One region of the Streptomyces sp. NPDC058773 genome, then DNA from elsewhere that is predicted to be linked to it. Evidence: riboswitches for the same ligand, from Rfam matches in the RefSeq annotation. Region 1 holds a riboswitch; each other region holds the start of a gene.
The links. A riboswitch is a leader RNA that binds a small molecule or an ion and turns the genes downstream of it on or off. The one in region 1 is predicted to bind cobalamin.

Region 1 (3,200 bases):
CGGACCCCGGGGGTGGCGAAGGACAGGATGACGTCGTCGACGGTGTTCTGCTTGGCCGAGCGGGGCTCCCAGACGTCGCCCATCGGGGTGCGCTCACCGGCCAGTTGCCCCCGCAGCTCCCGGACGAGGTCCTCGAAGGTGACGAACGGCTTGCCGGGGACGCCCTGTTCCAGGGTCTGCCGCAGGGCGCGGGTGAAGAGGGTGCCGCCGGTGGGCTCCTCGCCGCTGAAGATACGGCGGTTGGGCTGCGCGGCCATCAGCAGCGACATCGGGGTGCGGCAGAGGTGGAAGGCCTCCCCGGCGTTGCCGGCGTAACAGCACTCCAGGACGATCACGATCCGGTCGGCCCGTGCGTTGTCCAAGTAGGGCAGCACCATGTCCTGCCAGGAGACGGTCTTGTGGCGCCGTTCCGACGCGCCGACCATGAGCTGGAGGTTGCCGCCGTCCCGGCCCACCCGGCCGTGGCCGCTGAAGTACACCAGCAGCAGTCCGCGGGCCTCCTGGGTGACGGCGTCCAGGGCCTGTTCGACCTCCCACGGCTCCTGGGGGCGGCAGATGACGACCTCGCCCTTGGTGAACAGGTCGGTGCCGGGGGCGAGCAGGACGCGTTCCAGCTCCTGGGGGTTGTCCCGTACGGCGGGCAGCGGCCGCAGGTGCCGGTAGTCGTCGACGCAGATCAGCAGCGCCCGGTTGACCTTGCCCCGTGCGTCGTATTCGGACATCCGGCTCAGTCCCCGGCGGTGCTGCCGCTCCCGTTCGCCGGGCTGCCGGGATCGGGGTGTCCGGGGGCCGGGGCGTCCGGCCCCTGGTCGCCGAGTGCGCGCAGGGCGCCGTCCCCGTCGGCGACCGCCACCGCGGGCCGTTCGCCGGTGTCGCGTTCCTCCTTGCGGCGGCGCAGCCACTCGCGCAGCGCGATTCCCATGCTCTTGGAGATCTCGGCGGCGACCGCGCCGACCACGACCAGGATCAGGTCGTCGACGCCGATGGCCATGTCGCCGGGGCCCTCGTCGCGCTCCACCGCCGGCCGGAGTTCCCAGTCGTGCGGCCGGCCGTTCAGCCAGGGCTCGCGCTCCAGCCACGCCTTGAGGTCCTCGGCGTCCTGGTCAGGATTGTTGGTGCCCGAGATCCTGATACGGATCTCATGACGGTCAGCGCGCTGCGGCATCCCCCGGCCCCCTTCCGGCGGCCCCGTCGCCGCCGTGCACCAGATAGTGACGCGGGATCAGGTCCGCGGGCAACCGTCCGTGACCTCTCTGCCACGCTGTGGCGTGCACCACAGCGCCTGCAGCGGGGCTGCGCTGCAGGTCAAGGGTGAGTTGACGGGCGTTCGCGGGCCGTGGTGGACTGCCGGGGCCATTCGGCGACAGCTGAGGAAGTCCGGTGCGAATCCGGCGCGGTCCCGCCACTGTCACCGGGGAGCGTTCCTCCAGCGGAGGCCACGGTCCAGTACGCGCACGTCATCACGGCGTACGCGGGACGGGAAGGCCGGAGGACACGCCGATCCGGGAGCCAGGAGACTCGTGTCGCCGTCACGTCGAGCCAGGGCGCGGACCCTGAGTGAGGACATACCGTCATGCCCGGCTGCCCGTCGAGATCCCCTCTGCCCGCTGTCGCAGGTCTCCTCCGAGGCCGGGCGGCACGTCACGAACTCGCCCTGGCTGCGGTCTGATCCGGTGCGCGGCGAACACGCGGGATATGCGTGCGGCGCGGCCCTCGGCTTTCTCGGTGACCTGATCGCGGCAGACCCCCGGCGCGGCCATCCGGTGGCCGCGTTCGGCCGGGCCGCGGGCGCCGTCGAACGCCGGCTGTGGCGCGACCACCGTGCCTTCGGGGCGGCGCACACCGTGCTGTGCGCGGGCGGTGCCGCGGCCGGCGCCGCGCTGCTGCGGCGTGCCGTGCGGGGTTCGGCTTCCGCTTCTCCGCTGTCGCTCCGTGGTGGTGCGGGGGTCGCGCTGACCGCGGCGACGGTCTGGGCCGTGCTGGGCGGCACCTCGCTCGGCCGGGAGGCGCGGGCCGTCGGCGGGGCGCTGACGGCGGGTGACCTGGACGTGGCTCGGGAGCGGCTGCCGCATCTGTGCGGGCGCGATCCGCAGGCGCTGGACGGGCCGCAGATGGCCCGTGCGGTGGTGGAGTCGGTCGCCGAGAACACCTCCGACGCGGTGGTCGGCGCCCTGGTATGGGGCGCGTTGGGCGGAGTGCCCGGCTTGGTGGCGTTCCGCGCGGTGAACACCCTGGACGCGATGGTGGGGCACAAGTCGCCGCGCTACCGCCGCTTCGGCTGGGCCGCGGCCCGGCTCGACGACCTCGCCGGCTGGCCCGGCTCCCGGCTGACCGCCGCGCTGACCGTGCTCGCGGGCCCCGACCGGCGCGGTGCGCTGCGGGCCTGGCGGGCGGACGGAGCTGCCCATCCGAGCCCCAACGCGGGCCCGGTGGAGGCGTCGTTCGCGGGTGCGCTGGGCGTACGGCTGGGCGGCACACTGGCGTACGGCGGGCGGGTGGAGCACCGTCCGGTGCTGAACGGCGCGGCACCGCCGGTGGCGGTGGACGACATCGAGCGCGCGGTGCGGCTCTCCCGCCGGGTGAGTGTGCTGGCGCTGGCGACGACGGTGGCGGCGCGACTGGTGGCCGGTGCGGCCACACGGGCACGGGTGCCGGGGTCCCGGCGCGGGAGGAGGAACCGGTGAACGGGCGGGGCAAGGCATCCGGCGGGGCCGTCGGCGGCGGGCTGCTGGTGGCCGGGACGACGTCGGACGCCGGCAAGAGCGTGGTGACGGCGGGCATCTGCCGCTGGCTGGTCCGGCAGGGCGTCCGGGTGGCGCCCTTCAAGGCACAGAACATGTCGCTGAATTCGTTCGTCACCCGTGAGGGCGCGGAGATCGGACGGGCCCAGGCGATGCAGGCGGCCGCGGCGCGGGTGGAGCCGACCGCGCTGATGAACCCCGTGCTGCTCAAGCCGGGCGGCGACCGCAGCAGCCAGGTGGTGCTGCTGGGGAAGCCGGTGGGGGAGCTGAGTGCCCGGGGGTACTTCGGGGAGTCCGGGGGGTCGTCCCCCGGGGAGACGCCGTACGCGGGCGGGCGGGAGCAGTTGCTCGGCACGGTGACCGACTGCCTGGCCGAGCTGCGGCGTACCCATGACGCGGTGATCTGCGAGGGCGCCGGCAGTCCCGCCGAGATCAATCTGCGGCGTACCGACATCGTGA
Region 2 (3,200 bases), on a different contig from region 1:
GCCGCGATCGGCATCGGCGCGCTGGTGCCCGCGGCCATCATGTCGATCGCCGCGGCCAACCTCTTCACCCGCAACGTCTACAAGGACTTCCTGAAGCCGGCCGCCACTCCCGAGCAGGAGCACAAGGTCGCCAAGCTGGTCTCGCTGCTGGTGAAGGTCGGCGCGCTGGTCTTCGTCCTCACCATGGACAAGACCGTCGCCATCAACTTCCAGCTGCTGGGCGGCATCTGGATCCTGCAGACCATGCCGTCCCTGGTCGGCGGGCTGTTCACCCGCTGGTTCCACCGCTGGGCGCTGCTCACCGGCTGGGCGGTCGGCATGCTCTACGGCACCCTCGCGGCCTACGGCGTCGCCAGCCCGACCCAGAAGCACTTCGGCGGCTCCAGCGCGGAGATCCCCGGCATCGGCGAGATCGGCTACATCGGTCTGACCGCCTTCGTCCTGAACGTGGTCGTCACGGTCGTCCTCACCTTCGCCCTGAAGGCCGCGAAGGCCCCCGACGGCATCGACGAGACCAGCCCCGCCGACTACACGGCGGACGCCGGCGACCAGGGCGTCACCGTCGACCTCCCACCCGCCACCGCGGGGGCACCGGCCGGACACTGACCCACCGGCCGCCCGGCTTCCGGCAACGGGCCGTCACGTTCCCCCGGGGACGCGGCGGCCCGTTGTCGTACACCGCTTCAGCCGGTCCAGTCCTTCAACTGCTCGGTTTCGAGCGTGATGCCGACGGGGTCGGGGAGGTGGAGGGGCTTGCCGTACGGCACGGTGCGGACGTCCTCGTAGCGGGTCCCATCGGGGTCGCTGTAGAGCGACACCTGGCCCTCCTGCCGGTCGATGAGCAGATAGAGCGGGATCCCGGCTCCCGCATAGGCGCGGGGCTTCTCCACGCGGTCACGCTGGTGCGTGTCGGAATCGGAGGAGGTGACCTCGACGACCATCAACACCGGTTCAGGGTCCGCCCATTCACCCTTGCCGACGAAGGCGCCACTGACGGAGAGTGCCCCGTCCGGCCGGGCCCGGCCGCTGCGGTACTCCTCCACCTTGAGCCCCTGGTCCGGATAGAGCCACAGCTCAGGGCGTGACTGGATGCAGAGGCGCGTCAACCACTCGATGATCCGACCGTGATCGCCGTCCGGCATGGGCTTGCTCTTGACCTTCCCGTCGATGAGTTCCAACCGCGCGCCTTCTTCCCGGCGGGCGAGTATCCGGGCGGCCTCTTCGAAATGCTCGGTCTCCATGATGTGCGGACGGTCGGCGAGCGCGGTCATGAGGCCTTCTCCTTCTTCCACGGGACGGAACAGAGAACGTGTCACCGACCATAGCCGAGGCCACTGACAGCCACCGCGCGATGACGCACGACACACTAGATATGGGGGTGCGCCTGAGGGGCCACCACCACATGTATGCTCGTCCTCGCTGTCGTCGCAGGGGAATCCGGTGGGAATCCGGAACTGTCCCGCAACGGTGTAGGAGCGCGTCCGACCGGCCGGATAACGGCCCCGGGGGCGCGCCCGTGCAGTCCGAGGACCTGCCGACGGTACGTCCGTACCGCCATGGGTGCGGGCGTCGATACGTCCCGGGCCCCGAGGGTTGGGCCGATGGATGCCGCGCGGTGCGCCCGCGCACCCCTGCCGTCACGGGGTGCCGCATGCCCGCGCGCCCGTCGCGCCCGCTCTCCCGGCCCCGCCGAGTGTAGGGAGAGCACCACGTGACCATCGCGCCAACGGAACCCGCGTCAGACGCCGAGGCCGTGCCGCCCGTGGTGGACACGCCTCCCGGTTCCGCCGACGGCGGACCGGGCGAGGACGGGCCGGGGGTCGCGCTGCTGCGCACCCTGACCCGGCTGACCGAGGACCTGACCGCGACCGACCCCGGCAAGGTGGCCGCCGCCGCGCTGCGCGGCCGGCACCCTGGCTCCGACGAGGCCGAACTGCGGTCGCTGGCCACCGATGCCGCGGCCGGTCTGATCGGTGACGAGCCGCAGTACTCCAAGCTCGCGGCGCGACTGCTCACCCTCGCGATCTCGGAGGAGGCCGCCGGACAGGGGGCGGTCGCCTTCTCCGCCTCCGTCGAGGTCGGCCACCGCGAAGGGCTGATCGCCGACGAGACCGCGGAGTTCGTACGGGCCCATGCCGCCCGGCTGGACGCGCTGGTCGACCGGGCGCTCGCCGACGGGGCCGACGACCGCTTCGGGTACTTCGGGCTGCGCACCCTGCACTCCCGCTACCTGCTGCGGCACCCCACCACCCGTCAGGTCATCGAGACCCCGCAGCACTTTCTGCTCCGGGTGGCCTGCGGCCTCGCCGAGGACCACGGCGACCGCGCGCTGGCCGACGTGGCCGAGCTCTACCGGCTCACCAGCTCGCTGTCCTACCTCCCCTCCTCCCCCACCCTCTTCAACTCCGGCACCCGCCACCCGCAGATGTCGTCCTGCTATCTGCTGGACTCGCCGCTGGACGAGCTGGACTCCATCTACGACCGCTACCACCAGGTCGCCCGGCTCTCCAAGCACGCCGGCGGCATCGGGCTGTCGTACTCCCGCATCCGCGCCCGCGGTTCGCTGATCCGCGGCACCAACGGGCACTCCAACGGCATCGTGCCGTTCCTGCGCACCCTGGACGCCTCGGTCGCGGCCGTGAACCAGGGCGGCCGGCGCAAGGGCGCCGCCTGCGTCTACCTGGAGACCTGGCACGCGGACATCGAGGAGTTCCTGGAGCTGCGCGACAACACCGGTGAGGAGGCGCGCCGTACGCACAACCTGAACATCGCGCACTGGATCCCGGACGAGTTCATGCGCCGGGTGGCGGACGACACCGACTGGTCGCTGTTCTCGCCGTCGGACGCCCCTGAGCTGGTGGACCTGTGGGGCGAGGAGTTCGACGCCGCCTACCGGAAGCTGGAGGCCGAGGGCCGGGCGCTGAAGCAGATCCCGGCGCGGGTGCTGTACTCCCGCATGATGCGCACCCTGGCGCAGACCGGCAACGGCTGGATGACGTTCAAGGACGCCGCCAACCGCACCGCCAACCAGACCGCCGAGCCCGGCCAGGTCGTGCACTCGTCCAACCTGTGCACGGAGATCCTGGAGGTGACGAACGACGGGGAGACCGCGGTCTGCAACCTGGGGTCGGTCAACCTCGCGGCGCATCTCGGCGACAACGGGGAGATGGACTGGGAGCGGCTGGACGCGACCGTCCGCA
Region 3 (3,200 bases), on a different contig from region 1:
GGTGACCGCCTCGCTCCGCGCGTACCGGATGTGTGCGACGGACGGGACCTCCGCCGACCGGATACCGGCCGACCGGCCCTGGGCGGGGGCGGGGTGTGCGGGATACAGCAGATAAAGGGGAGGCGGCGGCGCCGTGGCGGTGTCGTGGCCGGGAGATCGGAGAGCAGGTCCCATGTCAGTACGACGTCTGAACCACGCGGTGCTCAATGTCCGCGATGTGGCGCGGTCGGTGGCGTTCTACACCGAGGCCCTCGGGCTGACGGTGGATGTCGAGATTCCGGGACGGGCCGCGTTCCTCAGTGCTCCCGGCTCGCTCAACGATCATGACCTGGGGCTGTTCGCGGTGGCGCCGGACGCGCCGGGGCCGGGCGCCGGGCGGGTCGGGCTGTACCACCTGGCCTGGGAGGTCGGCACACTCGGCGAACTCGTCGCGGCCCGTACCCGGCTGATCGAGCGGGGCGCCCTGGTGGGGGCCAGTGATCATCTCGTGGCCAAGTCGCTGTACGCCAAGGACCCGGACGGCAACGAGTTCGAGGTGATGTGGCGGGTGCCGCGGGAGGACTGGCCGGGCCCGGACCTGCCGGACCGGCTGCTGCCCCTCGATCTGGCGGCGGCGCTGGAGCGCTGGGGGCCGGACCGGGAGACGGGGGCGGCGGCCGGCTCGGCCACGTGAGGGTGCCGCGCCGTCGGTCACCGAGGCTGCGAGCCGGCTCGGCCACCTGCCGGGCCGGCCGGAGGGCCCCTCAGGAACCCGGCGCGGACTGCTCCGCCGGCTCCGTTCGCCCGGACCGCTCCGCTCGGTCGGCCCGTTCCGCCCAGCGCTTCTCCACGCCGGCCAGTCGCCAGTAAGCCAGCGCCGCGGCCCACACCACCACGAACAGGCCGACGATGATGAAGCCGACGTTGTCGAGGTCGAGTCCCGAAATCCAGCCGGTCAGCGCGTCGTTGAGGCCGAGCTTGTCGTGCAGCACGGTCACCAGCTCGATCGTGCCGATGAAGAAGGCGACGGCGATCGACAGGCCGGTGATGGTGAGGTTGTAGTAGACCTTGCGCACCGGGTTGGCGAACGCCCACTGGTAGGCGAAGTTCATGAAGGTGCCGTCGAGGGTGTCGAACAGGCTCATTCCGGCGGCGAACAGCAGCGGCAGGCACAGGATCGCGTACCAGGGCAGGCCCGCCGCGGCGCCGCTGCCCGCCATCACCATCAGCGTCACCTCCGTCGCGGTGTCGAAGCCGAGCCCGAAGAGGAAGCCGAGCGGGAACATCTGGCCGGGGCGGGAGATGGAGCGGGTGAACCGGCCCAGGAAGCGGTTCATGAAGCCGCGCGAATCGAGGCGCTGTTCCAGCTCGGCCTCGTCGTACCGGCCGTCGCGCATCCCGCGGAAGACCCGCCAGATACCGGCCAGCGCAAGGAGGTTGAGGGCGGCGATGAGGTAGAGGAACGTGCCGGAGACGGTGGTGCCGACGGTGCCCAGGATCTGGTGCGTACGGGACTCGTCGTTCAGCAGCGTGCCGGCGAGCTGGGCGCCGCCGGCCACCAGGGCCGCCATCACCACGACCACGCTGGAGTGCCCGAGGGCGAACCAGAAGCCGACCGAGACCGGCCGCTTGCCGTCGGCCATCAGCTTGCGGGTGGTGTTGTCGATCGCGGCGATGTGGTCGGCGTCGAAGGCGTGCCGCATACCGAGGGTGTACGCGGTGACGCCGAGGCCGACGCCGAAGACCTGGCTTCCGACGGAGTAGTGGTACGGGACCACGAGCAGGAAGAGCACGCCGAAGGCGACGACATGCAGCCCGGCTATGACGGCCATCAGGCCCGCGGTACGGACGGTGTCCTGCCGGCGCCAGCGGAACGCGGCGGGGGCAGGGGTGTTCGGGGTATCGGTGGACAGGGCCATCCGGCGGTCACGCTCCAGCACCTCGTGGATCAGTTCGTGAGATGCCGTGGCCGGTCTCCTGGCTTACGGGTGCCCGCGTCCGCCCCGCCTTCCCGGCCGCGGGCTGCGGTCAGTGGCGCCGCAGACGCGTCAGGCGTCTGCGGAAGGGGTGGAAACTCCCCGATCACAGTGGCGAGGGCCGCTCCGGGCTGGGACCGCAAAGTCCGTCACCGGCTTCCCGAGCACCACGGCCCGGCCACTCTAACCGCCGCTCCGGAGGCGCGGGCGGTCTGGGGGTTTTCGCCCCCGGAGGGGGAGCGCCGCGCTATGGGTCAGTAGTCCAGGGATGAGAGGAAGGCGTGCAGTTCGTGATCGAAGAGCGGGGTGTTCTCCAGGTTGACCATATGGGCCGCACCCGGGATTCGGACTCTTCGGGCGCCCGGGACGGCCAGGGCTATCGCATGGGCGTTGGCGGAGATGTCTCCGCTGTCGAGGTCGCCGTCGAGCACCACCGTCGGCACCCGGATCTCGCCGAGGCGGTCGGCGGCGCCGACTTCGAGGGGCATACCGGCTCCCATGCCGTCCGCATGGACCTCCACATTGGCCGCGGCCGAGGCGCGCATCCGTTCACGGAATCCCGGGTGCACGGCGGACGGCTCCCGGTGCGGCCCGTCCACCCACATCCGCAGGAAGTGCTCGACATACCGCTCCGCGCCGTCCGGTGCGCCGATCGCCGCCACCTGCTCCTTGATGTGCGCCAGCACGAAGGGGTCGGTGAAGGCCCGGCCGCTGATCCCCGGTGAGGCGAGCGCGAGGGCCGTCACCCGGTCGGGGTGGGCGAGGGCGGTGTCGAGCGCGACCCGCGCGCCGTGGGAGAGGCCGACGAGGACGGCGCCGGGGACCTCAAGCGCGTCCAGCAGGGCGCACAGGTCGTCGTGGTTGGCGTAGTCCCCGGTCACGGTGGAGGAGAGGCCGTGGCCGCGGGAGTCGTAACGGATCGCGCGCAGGCCGGAGTTGACCAGCCAGGTGAACTGCTCGTCCCACATGTGCTGGTCGAGCATGCCACCGTGCAGCAGCACCACCGCTGGGCCCGAGCCGGCCGTCTCGTAGAACAGCTCGCCGTCGTCGACCGGCACGATGCCGTTGTCGATCTCGGACCAGGCGGTGATTCTCTGCGTCATTCTCCTGACCGTCCTTTGTGCGTGAGAGGGGCCGAGGCGGGTCTGCGGCCGTGACCGTCAGGTTTGCCGTTGCCGTTATTGCGATTACTGCGGTTGCCGTTGGTGCCGTCGCTGTCCTCAGTGCGACGACCGTTACGAGTAT
Region 4 (3,200 bases), on a different contig from region 1:
CGCAGTTCGCCGGTCTGCGGAAAGGAACCGATGGTCGTCGTCGGCAGCAGCGGCAGCCCGAGGTGGGCCCGCTGGGCGGCCGCGCGGTCGGCGTACGGCTGGGCGCGGCGGCCGTCGGCGTCGGTGACGGCGGCGGCCCGTGCGCGTACGGCCGGGTCGTGGGTGAGCCCGGAGTTCGCCCGGGAGGCCAGATCGGCGCGGTTCGCGGCGAGTTCGGCGGCGATGGTGTCGGTGCCCTGAGCCAGGCCCCGTGCCAGCGTCACCAGCTCGGTGGTCTTCTGCTTGGCGAAGGCCAGCCAGCGGAGGATCTGCGGATCGATGTCACGCTCGACGGCGGCGTCCAGCGGTACGTGCAGCAGCGAGCAGGACGCGGCCACATCGACCCGGCCGGCGAGACCGAGCAGGGTGCCGAGGGTGGCCAGCGACTTCTCCAGATCGTTGATCCAGATGTTGCGGCCGTCGACCACACCCGCCACCAGGCGCTTCCCCGGCAGTCCGCCGACGGCCGCCAGCGCGTCGAGGTTGGCCGCGGCGGCATCGGTGAAGTCCAGCGCCAGCCCGTCCACCGGAGCCTTGGCCAGAACGGGCAGGGCCTCGCCGAGCCGGTCGAAGTACGAGGCGACCAGGAGCTTCGGGCGGTCGGTGAGAGCGGCCAGGTCGCGATAGGCCCGCCCGGCGGCGTTCAGCTCGGCCGGACTGCGGTCCTGGACGAGAGCGGGCTCATCGAGCTGCACCCACTCGGCGCCGGCGGCCCGCAGATCCGCGAGGACCTCGGCGTAGACCGGCAGCAACCGGTCGAGCAGCGTCAGCGGCTCGAAGTCCGCGGCCACGCCCGGAGCGGGCTTCGCCAGCAGCAGATAGGTGACCGGCCCGACCAGAACCGGCCGCGCGTCGAGACCGAGCGCCAGCGCTTCCCTGAGCTCCGCCACCTGCTTCCCGGAATGCGCACCGAAGACGACATCGGGACCCAACTCCGGTACCAAGTAGTGGTAGTTGGTGTTGAACCACTTGGTCATCTCCAGCGGCGCCAGGTCCTGCGTCCCCCGCGCCATCGCGAAATAGCCGTCCAGGGCGTCGGCCGCGACCGCATCCCGGTGCCGGTGCGGCACGGCCCCGACCATGACACTGGTGTCCAGCACATGGTCGTAGTACGAGAAGTCCCCGGTGGGTACCTCCTGGATACCGGCGCCGGCCAACTGCCGCCAGTGCGACCGACGGAGCGCGCGGGCGGTCCCCTCAAGGACATCGGCACTGACCGTGCCCTTCCAGTACCCCTCCACGGCCTTCTTCAGTTCCCGGTTCTGCCCCTGGCGGGGATAGCCGTACACGGTGGCCAGGGCTGCCGCGGCTGCGGGCTTTGCTGTCACGGAACTCTCCTTCGCGAAGTGTTTCCTGCAGGTCCCGGGAACGGAACGAGAAGCGCGAAGGGATGACGACCGGGCGGAACCACGGCGCGCTCACGACGCACGTGTCCACCTGATATGTACGCCGACCCGCCCTCGAGGTCACCGGGATCTCCGTCCACGCATGGGCGCGCACGGGCAACGGGCAGGTCTTCGGACTCGTGAGCACGCCTGCCGGTCTCTTCCGGCGGACACCTACTGACCGTCGCTTCCCAGATCCGCGACCCGGATCCAGTGCGTATGACGGCGGTCGTTCCCACTCACCGCTGCGGGGCAGTCCCGGATTCCCACCGGGTTCCCTCTTACGACGCAACCCGCCTGGCAGACGGGGCGAACCAGTTACCCGGCCAGCGTAGAACGCGACGTGGGTGTCGGGCGGCTTCGGGGGCGTGACGGGGTGTGAGATGGGACACGGGCTTCCGGTCGAGAGCGACGCCCGCAGGTGTCCGGAGAGTAGGACAGGCTCCGGCCCCTTTGGTTCCTAACCTGCAGTCGTGTCACCGACGAGAGGAAGAAGGCCGTGCAGACCGCTGTCACCACCCCCACGGGAAACGTCGGCCGCCATGTTGTCGCCACTCTGCTCCGCGCCGGGGTCCGGCCGCGTGTCCTGCTGCGCGATCCCCCCGTCTGCTGTCGCCCACCTGGTCCGGACGCTGTGTGCAAGCGGTTCATGGGCCGGCCGACCTGACCTGGCGCCAGGTCGGCGCCATCCTGACCGCTGCCACCGGTCGACAGATCACCGTCGAGTAGATCAGCGACGACGCGATGCACACCCAGCTCCAGCAGGCGGGGATGCCCGACAGCCTGGTCGAGGCCGTAGCGGTCGAGGGCCAACGGCACCACCCGTTGCATGAGTTGCAGGAATCGGGGCTCCACCAGGCGCAGCAGAAGGGGAAGGCAGTGGCTGTGTTCCTCGGCCAGGTGGGCGTGGCCGGCGACCGGGGTTCGGCTGGCCCCCCTCACCGAGTTCCGCGGTGAAGGCTGCCGCCTCCTGCGGAGTGCGTCCGGGCGCGTGAGGTTGAGCGCGCAGCCCGCAGAAGGCGTGAAGTTTGGTGGACTGGGCGCATGACGCCCTTACCGCAGCGAGTCATCCGCGCGCTCGACCGGTTCAATGCCGCCCACCCCTGGGACCACAACGCTCACTACCACCGGTGGATCCTGCGGCAACTCCCCAAGCGCTACGACTGCGCCCTGGATGTCGGCTGCGGCAGCGGCGATCTGGCCCGGCGCCTGGCCGTCCGCGCCCATGAGGTCCAGGCGATCGACTCCGACCCGGTGATCGTCTCCCGCGCGCAGCAGCTGACCCCGCCGGTGACCCCGGTGACGTTCACGGTCGCGGACGCCCTGACCGGCATCCCCGCACGCTCCTACGACGTCATCACCTGCGTCGCCACCCTCCATCATCTGCCCTTCACCGAGGCGCTCGGCGTCTTCGGCCGGCACCTGGCGCCTGGGGGAACTCTGGTTGTCCTGGGTCTCTGCCGAGCGCAAACCGCCGCCGACTATCTGCTCGGCGGCGTCGCCGCCCCGCTGAACGCCGTCACGGGCCTGCTCAAGAACAGGGGTCGCCGGGAGCCCTGCCGCCCGGTCTCGATGACGGCCCTGACCCGCCCGGCGGATATGACCTTCGCCGAGATCGCCGATGGGGCCCGAGAAGCCCTGCCCGGTGTGCGGCTGCGCCGTCGGCTGTTCTGGCGGTACACGCTCGTGTGGCGGCGCCCTTTTGCGTCGGGGGCTTGAGGAGCGTGCGTTCCTCGCCCGGGGCCTGAGGAGCGTACGTTCCTCATCTCGGCCGAG

Region 2: another riboswitch for cobalamin. It lies ahead of ACFW5B_RS24620 (ribonucleoside-diphosphate reductase subunit alpha); the one in region 1 lies ahead of ACFW5B_RS29435 (cobalamin biosynthesis protein).
Region 3: another riboswitch for cobalamin. It lies ahead of ACFW5B_RS28670 (HoxN/HupN/NixA family nickel/cobalt transporter); the one in region 1 lies ahead of ACFW5B_RS29435 (cobalamin biosynthesis protein).
Region 4: another riboswitch for cobalamin. It lies ahead of metE (5-methyltetrahydropteroyltriglutamate--homocysteine S-methyltransferase); the one in region 1 lies ahead of ACFW5B_RS29435 (cobalamin biosynthesis protein).

What each region holds. Positions count from the first base shown of each region.
Region 1 is NZ_JBHYPE010000047.1:34,376-37,575, forward strand. Features, by position in the region: gene ACFW5B_RS29425 (caspase family protein) at 1-722, opposite strand, end outside; gene ACFW5B_RS29430 (hypothetical protein) at 728-1,165, opposite strand; cobalamin riboswitch at 1,369-1,520, shown strand; gene ACFW5B_RS29435 (cobalamin biosynthesis protein) at 1,674-2,684, shown strand; gene ACFW5B_RS29440 (cobyric acid synthase) at 2,681-3,200, shown strand, end outside.
Region 2 is NZ_JBHYPE010000031.1:53,233-56,432, reverse strand. Features, by position in the region: gene mctP (monocarboxylate uptake permease MctP) at 1-606, shown strand, start outside; gene ACFW5B_RS24625 (Uma2 family endonuclease) at 684-1,271, opposite strand; cobalamin riboswitch at 1,390-1,554, shown strand; gene ACFW5B_RS24620 (ribonucleoside-diphosphate reductase subunit alpha) at 1,712-3,200, shown strand, end outside.
Region 3 is NZ_JBHYPE010000044.1:23,260-26,459, reverse strand. Features, by position in the region: gene ACFW5B_RS28675 (VOC family protein) at 173-673, shown strand; gene ACFW5B_RS28670 (HoxN/HupN/NixA family nickel/cobalt transporter) at 744-1,898, opposite strand; cobalamin riboswitch at 1,929-2,142, opposite strand; gene ACFW5B_RS28665 (alpha/beta fold hydrolase) at 2,210-3,058, opposite strand; gene ACFW5B_RS28660 (MarR family winged helix-turn-helix transcriptional regulator) at 3,055-3,200, opposite strand, start outside.
Region 4 is NZ_JBHYPE010000011.1:99,971-103,170, forward strand. Features, by position in the region: gene metE (5-methyltetrahydropteroyltriglutamate--homocysteine S-methyltransferase) at 1-1,367, opposite strand, end outside; cobalamin riboswitch at 1,530-1,758, opposite strand; gene ACFW5B_RS12735 (class I SAM-dependent methyltransferase) at 2,469-3,143, shown strand.